DNA from 2 places in the Companilactobacillus pabuli genome. Region 2 is predicted to be linked to the other one. Evidence: predicted binding sites of a transcription regulator. Region 2 holds the regulator's gene; the other holds the start of a gene.
The links. The regulator NrdR, encoded in region 2, represses ribonucleotide reductase genes. The targets are predictions, from matches to a motif close to ACACNATATATNGTGT.
Positions count from the first base shown of each region.

Region 1: a site for NrdR is predicted at 2,052-2,067, ahead of nrdJ (ribonucleoside-triphosphate reductase, adenosylcobalamin-dependent). Genes of this name have one in related genera too.

Region 1 is NZ_CP049366.1:438,676-442,354, reverse strand. Features, by position in the region: gene nrdJ (ribonucleoside-triphosphate reductase, adenosylcobalamin-dependent) at 1-2,024, opposite strand, end outside; gene G6534_RS02070 (hypothetical protein) at 2,519-2,818, opposite strand; gene G6534_RS02065 (SLAP domain-containing protein) at 2,982-3,679, opposite strand, start outside.
Region 2 is NZ_CP049366.1:1,430,217-1,433,895, forward strand. Features, by position in the region: gene dnaI (primosomal protein DnaI) at 1-249, opposite strand, end outside; gene G6534_RS06990 (DnaD domain protein) at 251-1,606, opposite strand; gene nrdR (transcriptional regulator NrdR) at 1,618-2,091, opposite strand; gene coaE (dephospho-CoA kinase) at 2,113-2,706, opposite strand; gene mutM (DNA-formamidopyrimidine glycosylase) at 2,703-3,521, opposite strand; gene polA (DNA polymerase I) at 3,539-3,679, opposite strand, start outside.

The sequences.
Region 1 (3,679 bases), 990 kb from region 2:
TTTCTGTATTGATACATCAATGGAGCGATTTGATCGCCTTCCTCTGGTTGGAAAGTAATCGTACAACTTACGGCATTATCTGACCAATAAGTTTGTAAGAATGCTTGTGTAGCGAATTGTTCAGCGATAGAAACTGATCCAGCTGAAGCAAAGTTAGGATCATCAGCATTTTCAGCCTTAACTGGGAATTCAACACACATTGTATGTTTTGTATAGATATCAGGTTCAATCTTATATCCACAAGCTTTCAAAGCTGGTAGAAGTGGATCTGAGTCTTGGAATCTGATTCTTTGAATTAAGTAACCTGCATAGTGGAAATGCATACCTTCAGACACTCCGGCAAGCTTAGCAACTGTACCAGATGGTTTAACAGTTGTGTGCTTGATAGATGCCTTACATCCTAATGCGTTTGAGTACTCCTTGTCAGCTTTAACGACTGTCTTATACAAGTCATCAAACTTGTCAGCAACACGTTGATCATAAATAGGTTTTTGAACTGTTTCACCTGTTTCAGGATCTGTGGTAGGTTCAAAACCAGTTACAACACGATTACCAAACGTTGTCAAAATCCAGTCTTGAATACCAGACATTGAAACACCGATACGACGATTCTTTTGAATAACCTTACGAGAAACTTCCCAGTCATAATTACTGAATGTAACACGTTTTGTATAACGAGCAGCTAAAGAAAAGGCTTCTTCCAAATCCCAGCCTTGTTCGCCAGCAATCAATGGAAATACTTCAAATAAGTTACATGGTTCACCATTACTTAGAGAAATTTCACCACATGGGTTAGTTCCTTCAACGCCATCATCAATTCCAGGTTGATAACCATCGATAGCACGACCGTAATTACGTGATAATTCAAGGTTAACGATTCCTGGTTCACCATTATGAGTGATTGAATCAGCGATAGGTGCATACTTATTGAACTTACTGTCAACAGCGACACTGTTATTTGAAGCCCAACGGTGGTGATAAAGTTTCTTTTGATCTTGCTTCATAGTAATAAAGTCGTCATCAGTAGCGCCACCTAGAGCAAGTTCAGCAGAACGACGAACATTTCCAGCAACGACAGTCTTACCGATCATATTACCCATATCGGTACAGTCAACTGAAGTTAACTTTCTACCAACAGCTTCATTCATAACTTCATTAATATCAAAAAGCATTTCAATCAATGGTACAGGACCAGATGCAGTACCACCAAAGCCCTTGATTTTTTCGCCTTTAGCACGGATGTCAGTAATATCTAGCACTACATCGTCCAAGCCATCATTTGTATCGTTAAAGTGGGCATCGATCATATTGGCATTACCAATAACCCAACCTTCACGTGTATCTGGTAACTCATAGTGACGTTTGTTGTCATATGAATTATTAGCTAACCATTCGTCACGATCCACAGCACCAGCAGCGATTGAATCTTTGTAAGAAGCACTTTCTTTACCGATTAAAACTGTCAAATTGACTTTATTGTCAACAACTGGCATCAACTTCATATTTGATGGGACAACGGAAAAGCCAACACCGCCACCCTTCATCAATTGATCAAACATAAATGAAAATGGCATTGAAACAGCCAATTGATCTTTTTGTAGATATGAAGGAACAATATGACTGTCACCATATTTTTGTGGTCTAACAGCGATAAACCAACAATTATTCAAAGCATCTCCATTACGATGTTGATACTCTGTTCCAGAAATCCAAAGATTTCTACCTGAAGGAGTGGCAGCTAATCCATAGATCAATTTATATAATTCTTGAGCTTCTTTAACTAAGCCATTATATTGTTCATCAGTTAAATCATCATTTTGCAAACGAGGGTCCAAATTGATATTACCTTCAACCACACGTTTAACTGTTTCAGACCAATTTTCAGTCCGACCTAATTCATCAATAAAACGAGCATAGGTACGTTTATATGTAACCCAGCCTAATTCACCCCAGTGGGGTTTAATTGTCTTTTTTACTTCGTCAACGAAGTCATCCGATAAAATAATCTTATTAATAGTGTTCATTAACATTCACTCCACAACTTTTTGATAACACAATATATAGTACCCCGATTTGATTTGAATAACAATATCTTGTGTCTAAATTTATTTGGCGAATAAATTGGCACTAAATCTAGTAGTTGTTATTCCGGCATTTATAATCAAAAAAAGGATCACCATAATTTAACAAATTCCTAAGAATTTTAAGCGCGAAAAACTAAGGTCGCAATTACTATTCTAATATCGATTTGAAAGACTTAGCAATGATTATTTTAATTTAAACTCACGCTCAAAATTCAAGTGGATAACGGCAAATTTTCTTCTTGACACGAACATATGGTTGTCATGTCAGGTGTTCCACAAGAAAAATAATTTTAGACATTAAAAAGTCCAGCTGATTCATAACGTATCAACTGAACTTTTCTAATTCTTCTTTCTTAAATGCCATTTATAACGCTGGTTAGCTATGTATTTCAACACTTTACCTAATTTATAACGACGTCTTTATAACGTGACGTCTAAAAATTTACTTGGTTAATATGAGATGCAACTTGTGAATTATATTGTGAGAATAAACCGATTTTATGATCTTTTCGATAATGATCCCAATCCATCTTACGAACCCAAATTTTGTCACTGTTTGCTTTAGTTTCGGAGACAAGTACCTTCGAGTGACTGATGGGATAAACGACGATTAGCAATAGTGAAATCAAATATCCCTTTGTGAAAAAGAGAAAGCTAATCACCATCACGAACGTTATAACGTCCAAAACGGTTAACCTTCGATAATATAGTTTTGATTGATTCAAAGTTTGCATCTCAAATCCCTCCTATCATTTTTCATGCTCATTATAATATTGCCTACAAAATTTAATTTAAACTAGTTTGAAGCTTAAGAATATCTTATCTATTTTGGATGCTAACTATTTGAATGCAAAAAAAATCCTCACTAGAAATTTTTATTCTAGTGGGGATTTTTGATTAAACTAAACTGCTTGCTTTAACCCATTCGTTAGTAGCTACTTGATAATAAGTTTCACCTTTTAGATCCATCTTATTAGCTGTTTGCCACTTGCTGCTTGGTGCTAAAGCACGACTAGTAATTGCCTGACCGTCTTTAGAATACAATTGGGCAACTGAACTACCGATTGTTACAACGCCTTTAGCAGGTGTTACACCAGTAGTATCATCGTTAACTGTTACGTCATTTGCTTTGACCCATTCGTTAGTTGCTACTTGATAATAAGTTTCGTCATTTAGAACCAACTTATTGGCAGTCTTCCAACTTGAATTAGCACTCAAAGCACGACCTGTAACTTCTTGACCGTCTTTAGTATAAACGTGAGTAATAGCATCTTTAGTTGTTACTACATTTTCAAATGGTGTGACATTACTTGTCGTAGCTTCAGATGTTACATCGCTAGCTTTGACCCATTCGTCAGTAGCAACACGATAGTAAGTTTTGCCATTGATAGTCTTTGATTCATAGTATTTCCATGAACTATTGGCACTCAATGTTCGACCACTGATAGTATTGCCATAAACCGTATAAAGTTGAGCTGTTTGATCTTTAACTGTTACGACACCAGTTGGTTGTTCAGAATCAGCATTCTTTGTTACTGTAACGATTTGCGTATTATTATCACTTTGCAAAGTTACTGACTTAGTAGCTGCTGTGT
Region 2 (3,679 bases):
GTGATTATTGACGATCAATTTAGGATAATAGCCTTTGGACAATTCGCTGGCATGATTCTTATTATTATAAAATTCATAAATACTAGCAGCACTCGTTGAAAGAGCATTGGGATTGATTGAATCACTATTTTCCTTGAGAAACTTCTGTACGTCGGGATCTTTTAATGCACCATTAAGTAAACGGCGATAATCCTCCGTTAAATTTTTTGAATTTAAATATTCTGCCAGTCTGTTTCCTAAATTTTCCATGTTATTTATCCTTATTTCTTAATCGTTTTAATCTATCCTGTAATTGAACTCCATTGTCTTGTTGCTTATTTGTAGGAATTTTAGCTTTAACTTTCGACCAATCAGTTGCTTGTTCGACTTTACGGTTTTTATTGTTATAACGTCGTTTGCCACGAGGCCGATTTTGAAAATCAGTAATTCTTTGCAGTGCTTGCTCTGGCGTTTTAACGCCGTTTTGTTTCCAGTCATTTGCCACGGTCTCTAAAAATGGTGTCGATAAAACTGATGCGCTTTGTAAAATATAATAAACCATAATATTTATAACAGAAGATGGCAAATATGCCTTCATTGCCATATCTCGCAAAGCATTAGCTTCGACTTTACCAACAAAACCACCACTCTTTTGCTTCTGAGCGGCTAAAAAGTCCGCTGGAGTTAATTTCTTAGCTTGTTGCAAAATCAATTGATCCGAACGATTAAAGTTATGTGTCTCATCGTCTTTATTTTCAACCGTTTCTGGTTGTTGACGTGCAGATATATTAGCGTTCTTCTCAAATCGATCCTGAATAGACTTTTTCAAGCGATTAGGATCAATTTTATTATTGACGATATCGCAAGTTTTACCGATAAATTCAATAATCGTCATTTCATCGATGCCATAAAACGCATGCAAATTGATAATCAAATCTTGATTTTCCAATAAATTATCTGGACTGATCTTAAATGATTGTTGAATTCGATCAGAAATCAATTCCCAATCAAGCGGTTGAATATCATTTTCATTCAACACTGGTTTTTGCGTCTTAGCGGTCTTCGAGAATTCACTACGAATATTTTCTACATCCGTAGGAGTGTTGATCAAATCGTCATTATTCAATTTGAAAACTTCCAAGAAATCTTTAGTAATCTCATCAGAATTTTGCAAGATCCGCTCTGAATGACTGTACTTATCAGCCAATAAACGATATTTCTTATCGCCGATTTGCTCATATAAAAAAATACTCAATAAATCGTCTTTAAAGAAATCATCTGGTGATAAAGGCTCAAACAATTGATAGACATAGTAAGGCCCTAACTCATCTTTTTTTCTAAAAGTACGAATCAGTCCTAAAGCTTCACACTTGATACGCGCCTCATAAAATCTTTTCAAGTCAATACTCAATAAACTCAATAGTTCTGCATGTGGCTTACGTTGAGTGACCAATTCTTTATTAGGTAATTTTTCCCACAACAAAAGATACAGACTAAATGCTTCTGTACCTAAAATTGGTAAATATAAATCTGTCAAAATGTGACGATCCTCATCATTGAGACGTCCACTAGGTAGGCACCAATATCCCACTAAGGGTGTAAAACTATCGGTTGAATTATTAGACACACGCCCACCCCTTACTTCTTATCAATATTTTTTCCGTTCGCCATCATTTCTTGAACTTCTTTCATGAAACTATTCATATCTTTAAATTCACGATAAACGCTGGCAAAACGAATATAAGTGACATCGTCAACTTTGGCTAAAATCTTCATGACATGTTCACCAATCAATTGTGAGCGCACTTCACTCTCACCAGTTGATCTAATTTCATTTTCAACCTTATCGACAATTCCATTCATTTGATCCATGGTAACTGGACGTTTTTCGGCTGCACGGACGATTCCCCGCAATAATTTCTCACGACTGAATTCTTCACGATTACCATTTTTCTTAATTACTAATAATGGTGCTTTCTCAAGTCTTTCAAACGTCGTAAATCTAGTGCCGCAAAATTCACACTCACGACGTCTTCTAATGGCGCGTCCCTCATCGCTAGGACGACTGTCGATTACTTTTGATGAATCATGATGACAATGTGGACAAATCAAAATTCTAACCTCTTTTCCAAATCAAAGTTGCGATATCAACTTATCAAACTCATCTGCTAAATGGGTTAAATCTCCCGAATTATCAATCACAAAATCAGCTCGATCTCGTTTTTCTGACATCGACATTTGTGAATTAATTCTATTTAAAGCAACTTCTCTGGTTATATTATTTCTATTCATTAAACGTTTTAACTGTACTTCTTCACTAACATAAATAGTTATTATACCGTCAAAATACTGCTGATATCCACCTTCAAATAACAAAGGAATCTCAAAAATTGAAATGTTTTTCTCATCTGATGCCTTAGTATCGGCAATTATTTTTAAAATTCGTTTCTTAATCAAAGGTCTAGTAATGTTATTCAGATTTTTCAGTTGCTCGCTATCTGAAAAAACGATTCCAGCCAATTTTTTACGATTCAAAGTCCCGTCAGCATTCAAGACTTCTTGACCAAACTTTTCGACTATTTGTTTTAAACCAATGCTTCCAACTTCAACGACTTGGCGTGCAATTTGGTCAGCATCGTAAACTTTACAACCATAAGTCTTAAAAAAATCCAAAATGGTTGATTTTCCAGCTGCAATTCCACCAGTTAATCCATATATTTTACTCATTTGATTACTTGACACTTTGGACAAAAATGCGTACCACGACCGCCAACTTTAATTTTCTTGATTTTTGTTCCGCATCTTGGACAAGGTGTCCCCTCTTTACCATAGACTTTCAAACTATTTTGCATATTACCTTTGTGACCACTAGCATCGATGTATGAACGAACTGTTGATCCACCAGCTTGAATAGCTTGTTTCATCTCTTCATTAGACACTTCAATAATCTTTTGAATATCTTCATCGGTTAAGTGGCTAGCAAGTGTTTCTGGATGAATCTTTACTTTCCACAAAACTTCATCAACATAAATATTCCCCAAACCACTCATTACCGATTGATCCAACAAAACGGTCTTGATATCTTTACGATGACGTACAATTCTAGGCTTCAAATTTTCAAAAGTAAAGTCTTTTGATAAAGGCTCTGGTCCTAGTTTTTGAATCGATTTATTATTGCTTAAATCGTCAGTATTCCAAAGCTGCATTCGACCAAATTTTCGAACATCATTATAAATCATCTTTTGTCCGTTATCTAACGTAAAAATGGCGTGAGAATGCTTATCAATTGCACTAGGGTCACTAGAAATTTTATAACGACCTTCCATTCGTAAATGACTAATTATTGTATAACCATTATCCAAATGAATCAATAAAAATTTGGCTCGACGTCCAATATCAGTGATTGTTGCTCCAGTTACGAATTCAACAAACTGGTTAACATCCCCAGTGATCAAATTTTGATATCGAATTTCAACGTGGGTTATTTTTCGACCTTTGACTTGAGAAATCAATCCACGTCTAACTGTTTCTACTTCTGGCATTTCTGGCATTTTATCACCTATTTCGCTTCATACCAAGTTTTGCCGTGAGCAGTTTCTACTTTCAAAGGAACATCGAGTTTGACTGCTGAATCCATCACACTTGGTACTAATTTTTCAAGAGTTTCAATTTCAGCTTTTGGTGCTTCAAAAATCATTTC